Regions from separate parts of the Bacillus sp. ABA4_010 genome, predicted to be linked through region 2. Evidence: riboswitches for the same ligand, from Rfam matches in the RefSeq annotation. Region 2 holds a riboswitch; the other holds the start of a gene.
What was found. A riboswitch is a leader RNA that binds a small molecule or an ion and turns the genes downstream of it on or off. The one in region 2 is predicted to bind cyclic di-AMP.
Positions count from the first base shown of each region.

Region 1: it holds a riboswitch for cyclic di-AMP, as region 2 does, so the genes downstream of both, ACXAEO_RS18620 (TrkH family potassium uptake protein) here and ACXAEO_RS06615 (hypothetical protein) in region 2, are expected to answer to the same signal.

Region 1 is NZ_JBSWUN010000003.1:3,533,838-3,541,686, reverse strand. It holds gene ACXAEO_RS18640 (Na+/H+ antiporter NhaC family protein) at 91-1,389, shown strand; gene ACXAEO_RS18635 (class I SAM-dependent methyltransferase) at 1,472-2,080, opposite strand; gene ACXAEO_RS18630 (peptide chain release factor 3) at 2,421-4,001, shown strand; gene ACXAEO_RS18625 (thermonuclease family protein) at 4,124-4,840, shown strand; cyclic di-AMP (ydaO/yuaA leader) riboswitch at 5,150-5,323, shown strand; gene ACXAEO_RS18620 (TrkH family potassium uptake protein) at 5,483-6,802, shown strand; gene ACXAEO_RS18615 (hypothetical protein) at 6,899-7,462, shown strand; gene ACXAEO_RS18610 (peptide MFS transporter) at 7,525-7,849, opposite strand, start outside.
Region 2 is NZ_JBSWUN010000003.1:1,090,818-1,098,666, forward strand. It holds gene ACXAEO_RS06580 (glutamate synthase subunit beta) at 1-796, shown strand, start outside; gene ACXAEO_RS06585 (L-cystine transporter) at 1,050-2,438, shown strand; gene ACXAEO_RS06590 (hypothetical protein) at 2,495-2,701, opposite strand; gene ACXAEO_RS06595 (LOG family protein) at 2,885-3,466, opposite strand; gene ACXAEO_RS06600 (AzlD domain-containing protein) at 3,520-3,831, opposite strand; gene ACXAEO_RS06605 (AzlC family ABC transporter permease) at 3,828-4,547, opposite strand; gene ACXAEO_RS06610 (TrmB family transcriptional regulator) at 4,583-5,398, opposite strand; gene ACXAEO_RS06615 (hypothetical protein) at 5,659-5,874, opposite strand; cyclic di-AMP (ydaO/yuaA leader) riboswitch at 6,035-6,167, opposite strand; gene ACXAEO_RS06620 (AAA family ATPase) at 6,358-7,077, shown strand; gene ACXAEO_RS06625 (hypothetical protein) at 7,231-7,518, shown strand; gene ACXAEO_RS06630 (hypothetical protein) at 7,555-7,830, shown strand.

The DNA of each region.
Region 1 (7,849 bases), 2.4 Mb from region 2:
TAAGACCTCTTCTTGCTTGTGAGAAGAGGTCTTTTTCACGAATAAATAGAGAATGGGGTGCAAGGAGTGAATAAAGTAACAGGAAATGCAATGGCTTTACTACCATTAGGCATCTTTTTGACCTTATTTGTTGGATCAGGGGTCATTACAGGTGATTTTTATCAAATGCCGGTATTAGCGGCAATCATTATTGCAGTTGTAGTCGCGTTAATGATGAATCGGAAAGAAACACTGACGGTTAAAATTGAGCGGTTCGCAGCAGGAGCGGGACACCCTGATATTATTACTATGACATTTATTTTTATTTTGGCAGGAGCGTTTTCTGCTTCGGCTAAAGGAATGGGAGCTGTGGAATCGACTGTTAACTTAGCATTGTCGACTCTTCCACCAAGCTTTTTAGTTGTTGGTTTGTTTATTATTGGTGCATTCATTTCCCTTTCAATGGGAACATCCATGGGAACTATCGCTGCTTTGGCGCCAATTGGGGTTGGAATTAGCGGCGAGACGGATATTTCCATTGCTTTAACAATGGCAGCGATAGTTGGCGGAGCGATGTTTGGAGATAACCTGTCGTTCATCTCTGATACAACCATTGCGGCTGTACGTACGCAACAAACGGAAATGAAAGATAAATTTAAGACGAACTTTTTTATTGTGTTACCAGCAGCGATTTTAACGGCTGTTATCTTATTCATCGTGACAACAGGCAATCATTCAACGATTGGGACTGAAAACTTTAGCTGGATTAAAATTTTACCGTACATTAGCGTCCTCATTACGGCATTGCTTGGGTTTAATGTTCTGGGTGTGTTAATGGGTGGAACTGTTTTAGCTGGAATCATTGGGTTAGTTGATGGTAGCTATCAAATATCGAGCTTCTTGCAAACTGTAACAGAAGGAATTCTTGGAATGGCAGAGCTTGTCATTTTAGCCCTTTTAATTGGCGGTATGGTCGAAATTATTAAGCATAATGGCGGCATTGATTATTTATTAAACATGATGACGAGAAGCATCAAGTCGAAAAAAGGCGCAGAGTTTGGAATTGCAGGTCTTGTGAGTTTAACTAACTTATCGACGGCTAATAATACGATTTCGATTATTTTCACAGGTCCGTTAGCGAAGGATATTGCGGAGCAATATGACATTGACAAGCGAAAATCAGCTAGTTTATTAGATATTTTCTCATGTAGTGTACAAGGATTAATTCCATACGGTGCTCAAGTATTAACAGCAGCTAAGCTAGGAGGAATTTCACCTATCGCGCTTCTACCGTATTCATTCTATCCAATTTTGATTGCAGTATTTGGGGTTGGAGCAATTTTAATTGGGTTCCCACGGTTGACTTCCCGCCAGCCAAAAACGGAGGAACAAGTAGTTCGTATGAATTAACATTGAGCTTACCCAATAAGAAAAGTCAGCCTATGCGGCTGGCTTTTCTTATTGGTTTCTTCTCGAAGCTGTCTAAACATACTTATTTGACACAAACCGCAATCCCTAAAGGATAGTGCATTCCTTCACGCTTTGTTTCAACGAGAACGCCGCGCTGATAAAAAAATTCGCTTTCCGAATAATCATCGAAAAGATGTTCAAACTCGTCTAATGTGAGCTGATGAACGTGAAAAGGTTCACTGGACGGTTTTCCTCGTCCGAGTCCAAACGGTGTCGAAATGACAAGTGTTCCTCCAGACTTTAAGAGCTTATAAAGGTTTGTTAGAAACTGTTTTTCTTCCTTTATATGTTCTAACGTCTCAAAGCTCATAATACAGTCAAACGTTCCGAGTTGCTCAGGAAGGGAAGGATCTGCTGCATTGCCTGCTAAAAAGTTGACTTTAGGGTGGTAGTGAAAACTGCGGGCATATTCAATAATGTCCGAATCAATGTCTACGGCTACAATTTCATCAATTTTCTTTTTGGCGGCTTTTGCTACAAGCTGGCTTCCGAAGCCGCTTCCGCATGCTAAATCGAGTACTCTGCCTTTCGTATATAAAATCGCGAACTGATATCTTGCGATGTGTTCAAGTAATAAGCCATTGGTTGGCTTCATAAGGTGAGGCATGACCCTTTCGCCTGTATATTCCATTTTGTTTAGCCCTCTTTCTTCCGATTTGTCACATTCTTTATTGTACCTCATCAAGACAGGAGAACAAAGAGAGCGAGTTTGGTGAAAAAGACAACATATGCTATAGTGAAAGGTGCGTTTAATGCATCAAGTTTCCTTGGTGAAAGTAGATAATCGAAAGACGGCCCTTTTAACAGGCAGTGAGACCCGCACTTTTTCACTTTAGGTGACTGGAGATGTTAAGTCGGGATACGAGAGAGCCTCTACGATAGAAGTTTCCTTTATTCTAAAATAAAAAGTAGAATACGAAGAAAAAACAAGTTATGCTAGATGAATAGATGTGAGAGAGAGGATTAATAACATGAGTCAAGAAATAAAAAGCCAACAAGAACAAGTCGAATCAAGACGTACTTTTGCCATTATTTCTCACCCTGATGCGGGGAAAACTACTTTAACAGAGAAATTATTGTTATTAGGTGGAATGATTCGTTCAGCAGGTACGGTTAAAGGGAGAAAAACAGGGAAATATGCAACATCTGACTGGATGGAAATTGAAAAACAACGTGGAATTTCTGTAACATCCAGCGTTATGCAGTTTTCTTATAGAGATCACCATATTAATATTGTTGATACACCAGGTCACCAAGACTTTAGTGAAGATACGTATCGTACGCTAACGGCTGTCGATAGTGCTGTTATGGTTATTGATGGAACAAAAGGAATTGAAGAGCAAACAATTAAATTGTTTAAAGTATGCAGCATGCGCGGTATTCCAATTTTAACTTTCATTAATAAGCTGGATCGCGAAGGAAAAGACCCGCTTGAGCTGATGGAAGAGATTGAAGAGGTACTTGGAATCGAGTCATATGCGGTGACATGGCCGATTGGAATGGGGAAAAGGTTTCAAGGAACATATGACCGTTTTAAAAAGCAAATTGAAGTGTATCGTGGGAATGAGGAATCGCAATTTGTCGATTTCGATGGAACAAACGTAACAGATGAAGTAAGCAACTATGTAGATGAAGGATATTTGTCAATGTTGACGGATGAACTTGCTCTGCTTGATGAGGCAGGAAATGATTTTTCAATGGAAAAGGTGAAGCAAGGGAAGTTAACACCTGTGTTCTTTGGAAGTGCCATCGCGAATTTCGGTGTTCAGTCATTCTTTGATGAGTTTTTAGGATTGACTCTTCCTCCTCAACCACGTGAATCATCGAACGGCGCAATTGATCCAACGGATGAAAACTTCTCAGGGTTTATCTTTAAAATTCAAGCGAACATGAACCCAGCTCATCGCGATCGAATTGCGTTTGTGCGTGTATGCTCAGGAAAGTTTGAACGTGGTATGAATGTCTCATTGCCGCGAACAGGCCGAAAAATTAAATTGTCTCAATCTCATCAGTTTTTAGCTTCAAGCCGGGAAACGGTTGATGAAGCGTATGCAGGAGATATTATCGGACTGTATGATTCCGGAACGTATCAAATTGGTGATACGATTTTAGGAGAAGGAGCGGCCAACTTTGAATTTAATGCGTTGCCGACGTTCCCGCCTGAATTATTTGCGAAAGTTCGAGCGAAAAATGCTTTAAAAGGGAAACACTTTGAAAAAGGGATTACCCAGCTTGTGCAAGAAGGGGCTGTACAATTATATCGAACGCCATACTTCGGTGATTATATTCTTGGAGCGGTCGGGGAACTGCAATTCCAAGTGTTTGAATATCGAATGAAGAACGAATATGGAGTCGATATTGAATTCCAGCGAATGCGCCATGAGGCAGCAAAGTGGATTAAAAAGGAAGATTTGCAGGATAAAATGACAGATTCCCGTGTTATGTTAGTAGAAGATCGATATGAAAACCCGGTTCTGTTATTTGAAAACGATTTTGTTCTACGAATGTTCCAGGATAAATATCCATCTGTTGAATTGCGAAGCACGTTTTAAGAGTTGAAAAGAATAAAAAAGGGTGTGGCGTCAGCCAGACTCTTTTCTTTTTCCATCGCTCTGTTGGCTAGGTGTGAAAGATGGTAACAGAGCTTTTCAAAAAGAGAAGGAGGAGATAAAACGTGAAGAACGGATTGAGGAGAGGGCTGTTAATGGTATCAGGAGTGGTCATGTGGCTTGTGCTGGCCGCCTGCCAACAGGAATCGAGTTATATTCCTGCTATTGTCGAAAAAGTGGTGGATGGGGATACATTAAAAGTAGAAGTAAATGGAAAATCTGAGACGGTTCGCTTGTTGCTTGTAGATACCCCCGAATCGGTTCATCCGTCGAAGCCTGTTCAACCATATGCGATAGAGGCGAGTAATTTTGTGAAAGAGCAACTTCCTAAAGGTGCAAGTGTTGAATTAGAGCTTGATGTAGGAGAACGCGATAAATATGGGCGTTTACTTGCGTATGTATGGACGGATGGGAAAATGCTGAATGAATGGTTGCTTGAAGAAGGATATGCTCGTGTCGCTTATGTATTTGAGCCAAATACGAAATATGTCGACCGCTTTCGGGACGTGCAGCGAGTCGCTCAAGAGCAAGAGCGAAAGATATGGTCACTTGAGAATTATGTAACGAGTGAAGGATTCGATGGGGCGAATAAGCAACAAACGACAGAAAGTGAAGCGACCTTTGGGGAATGTGCAAATCCAGTGATTAAAGGAAATATTAATAGTAAGGGAGAAAAAATTTATCACACTCCGCAAAGTCCTCAATATAAGGTGACAAAGCCGGAAATGATGTTTTGTACAGAAAAAGAGGCGGAAGCAGCAGGATTTCGTGCCCCTAAGTAACAAGAGATGTCACGCTTGTTTTCTTTTAAAGAGCACCTCGGTATTCTGATAGAGTTTGGACAAGTTTGCCGCTTCCATTGCAACAAGAGCATGTTCGTTTGTAAAAAGGAATAGAGGTCTGTGTCCTGCCTACACCGCTGCAATGTCTACATACTGCTATCAGTTTCATTTCTAACACTCCTTTCTTTCCTGTCTACAGTCTTTAATAGAATAGACAGGAAAGAGAAAATGTATGCGAGCAAAAGTCAATAAGAATAGTCTTGACAGGTTGCTTTGCCGGAATTATGATTACTTTCATAAAACTAATTTTTATTAAACTTGCTTAATCCGTAACAGGAGCGGGGGAACCACATGAAGGGCTGTTTCAACAGTCACGGAACAATCTGGCATCAAATTGTTCCTAGGGGTGAATCTTGAATTCAAGTAGGATACTCTCAAATCCGAACCCGACAGCTAACCTCGTCAGCACTTTTGAGAGAAGGGATCACTCCAATAAGAAGGAGGGTGCCTGAAGGAGGATGCTGTCTTTTTTCATGCACTCATAAACAAGCCCTTTTCGCTAATTTATTGACTTTCAATGATTTAGTGGAGAGGGCTTTTTGTGTTATGGAAGTAATCACTGAAGAAGGAAGGAAGCTTTTTATGAAATTAAAAAGTGTTCAAATGACTCCCCCTCAGCTTCTCATTATCTTTTTTAGTTTTTTTACTGTAGTCGGAGCATGGTTATTAAAATTGCCTATTGCAACGACAGAGCCGATCAGCTGGGTTGATGCTTTTTTTACTATTACATCCGCTACGACAGTGACGGGGTTAGCGGTGGTCGACACCGGTACCGTGTATACAAAGTTTGGTCAAACGATTATTATGTTATGGATTCAAATTGGCGGTCTTGGAATTATGTCTTTTGCCATTTTATTTTTTTTAATGCTTGGCAAAAAAATTGGATTTCGCGAGCGGGTGCTTATCCAGCATTCGCTTAACCAAACATCGTTCGGAGGAGTCATACGGCTTGTGATTCATTTATTTGTCTTTGCTTTTATAATCGAGCTCATTGCCGTACTGTTTTTATCGATTCGCTGGATACCTGAATTTGGAGTAGCGCAAGGGTTGTACTTCAGTTTCTTTCATGCGGTTTCTGCATTTAATAACGCGGGATTTGGCTTGCTTCCTGATAATTTAATGAAATACGCGGACGATCCGCTCATTAATGTGGTGATTACGTTCCTTTTTATTATTGGAGGATTAGGGTTTACCGTCCTAATAGATTTGCGCAACAAAAAGAGATGGAGAAAGCTTAGTCTTCATTCAAAGCTCATGTTGACAGGGACACTGTTGATTAACATAGTGAGTATGGTTATGATTTTACTGCTGGAAATGGATAATCCGAAAACGTTAGGTACACTGGATGGTTCTGGAAAGTTGTGGTCAGCTTATTTTCAAGGAGTAAGCCCACGGACAGCTGGATTTAATACCATTGATATGACAGGTTTAAAAGATTCGACAGCTTTTTATATGATGTTCCTTATGTTTGTCGGAGCAGGAAGTGCTTCAACTGGAGGGGGGATTAAGCTTACAACCTTTCTAATTATTGTGTTATCGGTTTTTACGTATTTAAAAGGAAAAGAACAAATTCATGTGTTTAGACGAGGAGTTGATGAAAAGCTTGTATTTAAAGCGTTGGCAATCAGCATGACGAGTCTATTGTTTATTTTTGCTGCGGTCTTTATTATGACCATTACAGAAGAAGCCCCATTTGTAAAAATTCTTTTTGAAGTTATTTCTGCTTTTGGCACGGTCGGTCTGTCTATGGGGCTCACATTTGAACTGTCCTTTACAGGAAAGCTTGTACTTATTTTTATGATGAGTTTAGGGAAACTTGGTCCGCTTACCCTTATGTTTTCTTTAGCTAAAAAGGAACATGCTAAAATTAAATATCCGAAAGAAGATATTTTAGCGGGGTAGAAATTTTATTTTCTTTTCACTATTTTTTCACCATGGGGGGGTTAAAGTAATGCATGTAAACAACATCCCCATACATAATTTGAGGAGGAAATAAAAATGATGAACAAAAAGAAATTATTTGGTTATGTAATGACAGGTGCTTTATCAGTAGGGATTATCGGGGGAGCAACCCTTCCTGCCGCTGCGGCTGCAACAGACAGCACAAGTTCTCCAGCTCCTTCAGCGCAAATGGTGAAAGGAAAATGGGAACAAAATGTAGATGCAGCTACTCAACAAAAAATGCAGGAAATTGTGGAAAAGGCAAAAGCTCAATTAGTGGAACTTGGGGTTGAACTTCCAGCTAAAGACGGAAAAGGTGAACGTCCTGATGGATTGGCTAATCTAAATGAAGAAACAAAAGAAAAAGTGCAAGCAATTAAGGATCAAGTGAAAGAAGGTTCAATAACGCAAGAAGAAGCACAAACACAATTAGCTGAGCTAGGGATTGAACGTCCAGCTAAGGGAGTAAAAGGTGAGCGTCCTGACGTATTTGCTGACCTTGATGAGGAAACAAAAGCCCAAGCCCGAGCAATCATGGATGACATGAACGCTCAGTTAGCCGAGCTTGGTATAAAGTCTCCTGATAAAGGCCAAAAAAAGGCAGCGACAGTTGCAGAATGATGAATCAAAAAGGCCCGTACATGAAATCATTTATGTACGGGCCTTTTTGTGATTCTCTTTTTCTATTCCATTAATTTCGCAATTGGTTTAGAAAGCAATAACAAGATAATTCCTAAACCGATTGTCACAAAACCAATTACACTGAAAATCTCCAAGTAACCTAGAGATTGCGTATAGGCTGCTAATTGACCAGCAACCATGTTGGCTACAGCTGAACTTGCTAACCACACTCCCATTAATAAGGAAGCAAATTTAATTGGAGCAATTTTACTTACCATGGATAAACCAACTGGTGAAATCATTAATTCTGCTAATGTATGCAGGAAGTACGTCACAATCATAAATAAGATGTTTGCTTTTAGTAATTCATCGTTTCCTGTGTGCATA
Region 2 (7,849 bases):
TATTTATGCAGCCGAATTGCAAGCAGAATTCGATTCGGTCATCCTTTGTACAGGGGCACAAAAGCAGCGTGACCTTGTTATGGAAGGCCGCGAGTTGAAGGGCATTCATTTGGCGATGGATTATTTGACAAAAGCAACGAAAAGCTTGCTTGATTCAAATTTCCAAGACGGGCAGTATATTAATGCGGAAGGAAAGGATGTTATCGTCATCGGAGGCGGTGATACGGGTGCTGACTGTATCGCGACAGCACTTCGTCAAAACTGTCATAGTGTTGTGCAATTTGGAAAACATCCTATGTTGCCAAATGACCGCGCATTAGACAATCCATGGCCGGAATATCCACTCACTTTTGCTCTTGATTATGCACATGAAGAAGCGCAAGCAAAATTCGGTTCTGACGTTCGTCAATATTTGATTCAAACGAAGCAAATTGTCGGAGATGAAAATGGACATGTAAAAGAGCTTCATACAATTGAGATGGAAAAAGTTGTGGAAAACGGCCGATACGTATTTAAAGAAGTGCCAGGAACAGAAAAAGTATGGCCGGCACAGCTTGTACTTATTGCCATCGGTTTTGAAGGAACAGATCAGCCGCTTCTTGAGCAATTTGGGGTTGAAGCAGCGAATCGTAAAATTCAGGCAAAGTACGGTGAATATACAACAAATGTAGAAGGAGTCTTCGCCGCAGGGGATGCGAGAAGAGGGCAAAGCTTAATCGTTTGGGCGATTAATGAAGGGCGCGAAGCCGCTCGAGAAGTTGACCGTTATTTAATGGGAAGCTCAAATTTACCGTAACAAAGGGGTCTTTATATAGCATAGATGTGCAAGGGGACGCACAGACAAAGGGGATTTATAAAAGGCATACCAGCAACGCCGGTATGCCTTTTTCGTATGTGCTGCATAAAAAAAGAAAGAATAATGAGAAAATAAAAACTATTTTTTGGAAACGCTATCTTTTGATCTCTGTTATAATTCATACTTGACTCATAGGAATAGTTGTTTTATAGTTTGATTGAGTAAAAATTTTCTAATTATGGAGGGAGAAGGGATGACAACTTTTTTTGTTGTTTTAAATATCGCTTTATTACTAGCACTTATTATTGGTTTATATGTAATGCAAAAAAAGCATGTTTCGTTCTCTAAACGTGTGTTTACAGCGCTTGGAGCAGGGATTTTATTCGGGTTTGCGTTGCAGCTTGCTTACGGAATGAAGTCTGATGTGCTGAGCCAATCAGCGGATTGGTTTAATATTGTAGGCGGCGGCTATGTAAAGTTGCTTCAAATGGTCGTTATGCCGCTTGTGTTTATTTCCATTTTAGCGGCCTTCACTCGTTTAAAGCTGACAAATAATATCGGAAAAATCAGTGGGTTAATTCTGAGTATTTTAGTCGGAACAACTGCCATTGCAGCCGCTATCGGCATTACAACGACCATTGCTTTTGATTTGGAAGCAGTACAGATTGAACAAGGAGACGCTGAAACGACGCGTGCTCAAGAACTTGAAGAGAAACTAGGCGGTATTCAAGATATGACATTGCCGCAAAAGATAGTGGAATTGCTTCCTGGTAATCCATTCTTAGATTTCACAGGAGCGCGACCGACGTCAACGATTGCGATCGTCATTTTTGCCGCATTTATCGGTGTGGCATTCCTTGGCGTGAAACGTAAAGAGCCAGAGCAAGCAGAGATGTTTGCGAAAATCGTGGATGCCTTCTACACCATTATTATGCGTGTTGTCACATTGATTCTTCGCTTAACACCGTACGGGGTGTTGGCTATTATGACAAAAACGGTTGCAACAAGTAACATTGACGCGATCTTGAAGCTTGGTAAATTCGTTGTGGCTTCATATGTAGCGCTAATTATTATGTTCATCATCCATTTAATCATTTTAACTATTGTTGGATTAAATCCAGTGAATTACGTGAAAAAGATTATTCCAGTGTTGACGTTTGCTTTTACATCTCGTTCGAGTGCAGGTACATTGCCGTTGAACGTTAAAACACAAACAAGTCAGCTAGGGGTGCCAGAAGGGGTAGCCAATTTCGCTGGGTCATTTGGTTTATCGATTGGGCAAAACGGATGTGCGGGTGTATATCCTGCCATGCTTGCGGTAATGATTGCACCGACCGTCGGAATTAATCCGCTAGATCCGTCGTTTATCGTGACACTTATCGCGGTTGTCGCATTAAGCTCGTTTGGTGTAGCAGGTGTCGGGGGCGGAGCTACATTTGCTGCTCTTTTAGTCCTATCAGCGATGAACTTGCCAGTAGGATTGGCGGGACTATTAATTTCCGTTGAACCGCTTATCGACATGGGCCGTACTGCTGTAAACGTAAGTGGTGCGATGACTGCTGGTGTTGTGACAAGTAAGGTGACAGGGGAACTCGATACGGATGTTTATAGTGATATGGGATTAGTAGCGGAAGAAAATTAACCGTTTTATTTACTACACCCATCAATCGGGGGTTAAAGAAGCCAACGGAAAATTCATCATGAATTTTCCGTTGGCTTTGTTTTCTTTTTGGCTGCACGTTTCAATACGCTAAATGCTAAATAGCCGAAACAAAATCCATCAGCAAGTGATGTGAGAAGACTCAACCATATGTTCCACTCTATCTTTAATGCTACGGCAAATGAAAGGGAGCCGCCAGCTGCTCCAGTCATGACAGAGGCGGTCATCGTTTTTGTTCTGTTCATGATTCCACCTTTCTTTTTTGACATGGAGAGGTGTAGGAATTTTCTCCTCTTGTCAAAACATACGGTTAGAAAAGCAATAAGTTTCAAATATGAGGAAAAGGGTATAAGAAAAAGCGGTTCTCAGCTGAACCGCTTTTCTTGTAGTCTTCCTTGACTCGTCTTGAGCGAGAATGCAATCTCTCTTTAATCTTCCAGCTCACTCCACTTATTAATGCTGGCAGGAGGCTTAAAATGATGTAGTTTCTCCAATAATAAAGCAGGCTCGCTTTCACAAATGAGCAATGGAGCATGAGAAGGATGAATGAACCCTGCTTTCACACCATGTCCCACCATCTCCATCATCGGATTGTAATAGCCGTCCACGTTCAACAGTCCAATCGGTTTACGGTGAATGCCAATTGCGCCCCAGCTAACCACTTCAAATATTTCTTCAAACGTTCCGAATCCGCCTGGAAGAGCAATAAATGCATCTGAAAGTTCACCCATTTTACCTTTCCGTTCATGCATGTTCATGACTTCGTGAAGCTCGGTCAGTTCTGTGTGAACAATTTCACCGCGAAACAGCCCCTTTGGCATAACACCGATGGCACGCCCACCTTGCTGTAGAACAGTGTTGGCGACACGGCCCATCAATCCCATTTTTGAGCCGCCATATATTAAATCATATCCGCCTTTTACAAGTTCGTGTCCAAGAGCTTCCGCCATTTCCCCAAATTGCGGCTTCACTCCTGGATTGGACCCAGCAAATACGCATATTCGTTTCATTACCATCCCATCCTTTTCCTTTTTTAAGATTTCCGCGGATAGCATGTGCTACTTTATCCAACCATTCCGCTTTTGACGACAACGACAACGGCTAAACTTAGACCAAAGCTAATAAACACATTTTGGCTTAGCTTCATCATAACTAAACAAACGGCACTTGCTGCTAAATAAAGCGGTTCGAAGGTGAGTTCGCCCTCTTTCAAAAACAGTGATTCAAAAATGAGTGCAGCAAAGATACCGAGCGGGATAAACGATAATCCGTTTTTTAAGCGTTCCGAGAATAAATGGTCGGGAAGGCGCAAAAAAGCCCGTCTCGAAAAATAAGTGACGGCGGCCATCCCTAAGTAAAGAAGTAGCATGTTCATGCGGTCACCTCGTCTCTTTGTTGTTCAGCTGGCGATTGTACGGTTTCATTGTTGAAAAAATAACCGAAAGTAAAAGCAATGATGCCTGCTGCTAAAAGATGCAGCCCGTAAGGCAAAATAAAGGCGAGCAAGACGGCAGAAATGCCGCATAATCCAAATACTGCAACCCGAAAAAGGGAGGTAAACTGAAAATAAACAAGTGCAAGGAACAAGGCAGTGAAGCTGAAGCCTAAACCGAGCTTTCCTGGATCTGGAATGAGACTTTGCGTCAATGTTCCAAGCCATGTGCCCCCGACCCATGTCGCATACAATGTCAAGCTGACGGCGGTAATATACGCCTTCGTCGCACGATGACGGCGAAAATGATTCATCGTGATTGCATATTGTTCGTCAATAAGGAAAAATGCCATCACGGTAGAGAATTTTTTTGAAAACGGCTGGTAATAGGGGGACATAGAAAGCCCCATTAGTAAATGGCGTGAATTGACAAAAAAGGTGACAAGAATAATCGTCCACATGCCCGTTTGATCTCCTAAAAGTGACAAGGCGGTAAACTGAGCGGAGCCGGCAAAGACAATGAGCGACATGCCGACACTTTCTAAAACAGATAACCCTGTTTGCACTGCCAACATTCCGAAAATGCCCCCGAATAAAATAAAGCTAAAAGCAATAGGAAGTGCATCGAAAAATCCTCTTTTCCAATCATTATCGTTCATGTTTCGTTTCTCCTTTAAACGTGATGAAATGCTTATCAACGGTTGTACCGCTGTCCTGTGACAATTTGATATAAATCAGGGCGGCTGCACCAAAGCGCACTCAGCTTGTCAGCGCCAAACTCTTTTGTCATTTCCTCAAACATAATATCATGGCGGATGTATTCAATAGCAACAAGCACTAACGCCGGGTTTTTTGTTTTCACTGCCCACGGAATGGTCTCATCTGTGAAATTGGCGATGACAACTTCTTCACCGTCTCGTGCCGCAATCGTTAAGTTTCCGCCGATTCGCTCTCGAACGACTTCAGGAGACATATAGTTATGATGGAACGTATGACCAAGTGTTTCATGTTCTGCTCCGAACACAACGGATAAAACAGGAACATCTCGACTGACGGCCTCATCGACGCTCTCTTTTAACAAGGGTACTTGAGGCTCCCAAACGGACAACCAAAGTTCTTCGTTTGCTTCTTTGATGATGTGCCGAATTTCTTTAAGGACTTGCTCGTAACCGTCCATGTGAACAATCACATCAATAGAGGGTTTAGACTGTAAAGATTGCAAAGTTGTTTCTAAATAGTCCACCGTTTCTGAAAAATCTTTTCGCATCCTTGCCAGCATATCCTTAGCCGGGACAGGGGCATATTGAACTGGATCAGAAGGGACAATGTAGCCAGCCCCTTTATCAATCAGTTTGCCGAGCACTTCATAAATCATAGAACGCGGCACGCCGGATTGTTTGCTCACTTCATAGCCTGTAGCCGGTGCATGCTGCAGCAGGGTTACATATGCCTTGCTTTCATATTGAGAAAAACCTAGTTTTTGTAAATGAGGATATAGTTCTTCACTCATAATCGTCTCCTTTTATAGTCGTTAGAATTATTACTACTAATGATAAATTCAGAAAATTCTAATGTCAATCCTTTCCTTTATCAATTTTTCGGCAGTATTTGACTTAGTAAAAACAAAAACAGACTCATCCGTACGGCGGAGAGTCTGTTTCTATTAATATATAAATCGATCTAGAAAATTCGACATGACCAAAGAGCGGTCATGTCTTATTTTAATTATTCATGGAGTCTAAAGAAAAAACTCACTGATAAGAGTTTCTTTTATTCTCCCCGGCGCTTTCCGATTTCTTGAATTAAAATAAAGTTTTCGAGGGCACTTTTGGACATGCTTTTACATTGGAACGGTTTGATTTCTAAACTATTTTTTTCCTCAACGTCATCAGAAATGACGATATAATCACAGATTAATTTTTCGACCATCTTATTTTCGGTTGATTGATGGGAAAAATGAATATCCGTTAACAATACTTTTAACATACATATGCTCCTTTTCATATGAAATTCTCGATGGTTTTAGCGGTTTTGTTTGAAAAACATGCCCGGTATTTGAATCAATTCATAACGTCAAAAAGGCCATCGAAAGAGAAAACCTCTTTATGGCCTAATCTACAGAGAGACAGAAAAATTTACCAAAAGTCGTTTCTCCCAAAACGCTTACGAGGTTAGCTGCCGGATTAGGACTTCGAGAATAGCCCTCCCTTTTTTAAGGATTCACCCCATTAACATAAGTGGTTCCCCCGTTCTGTTCACAGACTCAGCGATTTAAGACTTTATTTAATTGCTACTTATGATATCTTAAGGCGAGAAGGACCGTTTGTAAATAAGAAATTATGTAAGTTCACACAAATTTTTCAACGTGCCCAATGCTTCTCTAACAGAATGACTACGTGAGGGAAATGACGGTATTTTGCACGTGAATAAGATGATACAATATATGAAAATGTTTTGTAGGTGATGACTATGTTTTTAAAAAGAATAACACTACTTCGCGATAAGGTTGAAGCGTTTCAGCAATATCCATTTTCCATTCCTTCGATTAAAAATTTGGACGTGCTAGATTTAAAGAGCAACGTTACTTTTTTTGTTGGGGAAAATGGTTCAGGCAAATCGACACTGCTGGAGGCGATTGCCGATAAATGCGAGTTTAATACAGCAGGTGGAGGACGGAACAATCAGTATGATGTCTACGCCGCGGATTCCGCTTTAGGGGATTATATTCGCTTATCATGGCTACCGAAGGTGACGAACGGCTTTTTCATGCGAGCAGAGTCTTTTTATCATTTTGCTACGCACATTGACGAAGTAGATAATACTGGTTTTGGAAGCTATGGCGGCCGCTCTCTCCATGAACAGTCGCACGGGGAATCTTTTTTATCTCTTTTCTTAAACCGTTTTAACGGAAAAGCTATTTATTTATTAGACGAGCCAGAGGCTGCACTATCGCCCCAAAGGCAGTTGTCGTTTTTGAAAATCATTCATGATTTGAGCGCTCGTGGCAACTGCCAATTTATTATCGCCACACATTCGCCCATTTTACTCGGCTATCCGGATGCAACGATTTTTAGCTTTGATGAAGGAAGAATTGAAGAGATAGAGTATGAGATGACGGACCATTATAAAATTACGAAATATTTTTTGCAGCATCGTGAGAGAATGCTTAAAGAAATTTTAGAAGATTAAAAGAAAACCTGTCATAGAAATCCAGGAACATTCAGGATTGTGTGACAGGTTTTTTTGTGAGAACTGGTGTTATGTCCTCTATGTAAAAATGGGAAAATAGATATGTTTTCAGCGCGGTAAAAAGGGTATACACACAGCAAGAGGTGATGAAAAGTGAAGGAACAGACGTTAGAACGCTTTCCACTTGTCGTTTCATTATTAGGACAACTAGTGGAAGAAAGAGAAATCGACGATGAGAGATTATTAAAACTGACAGAACTATCCCATTTATTGAAAGAAGATGTCCAAATAAATGAACGTACGACGCAAGTTTTAGCGGATGTTGGTACGCTCGGACAAGACATGTTGGAGCTTCAAGAAGCGGAGCGAACCGCATTTATTGAAGCTAAACAAGAACGGTTTGTAGAGTATTATTCTCACCTTAAACAAGTGATTGAGTGATAAATGATACGAAAATGATAAAGGGAGGAATCATGAATGAAAAGCGTACGACTAAAACCCGTTTTATTGACAAGTGCAGGAGTTTCGGCGTTACTTTGGCTCTATCCGAAAGAAAACAGAGAAAAAGTGAAGGAAACGTTAAGGCAATGGAAACAGAAACAGTCAAGCTCGGAAACAGTCAAAAAGCTGGATGCCTTCCCAATTGAGAAAGCAGGACACCCAGATCCGTATGACCTTGAAGATAATAACATGGTCAGCGAAGGTGCGATGTATGCCGTTCATTATTATAATGTAGAAAAAGAAAAAGTATAACAGACACCCCCTTCCCGCT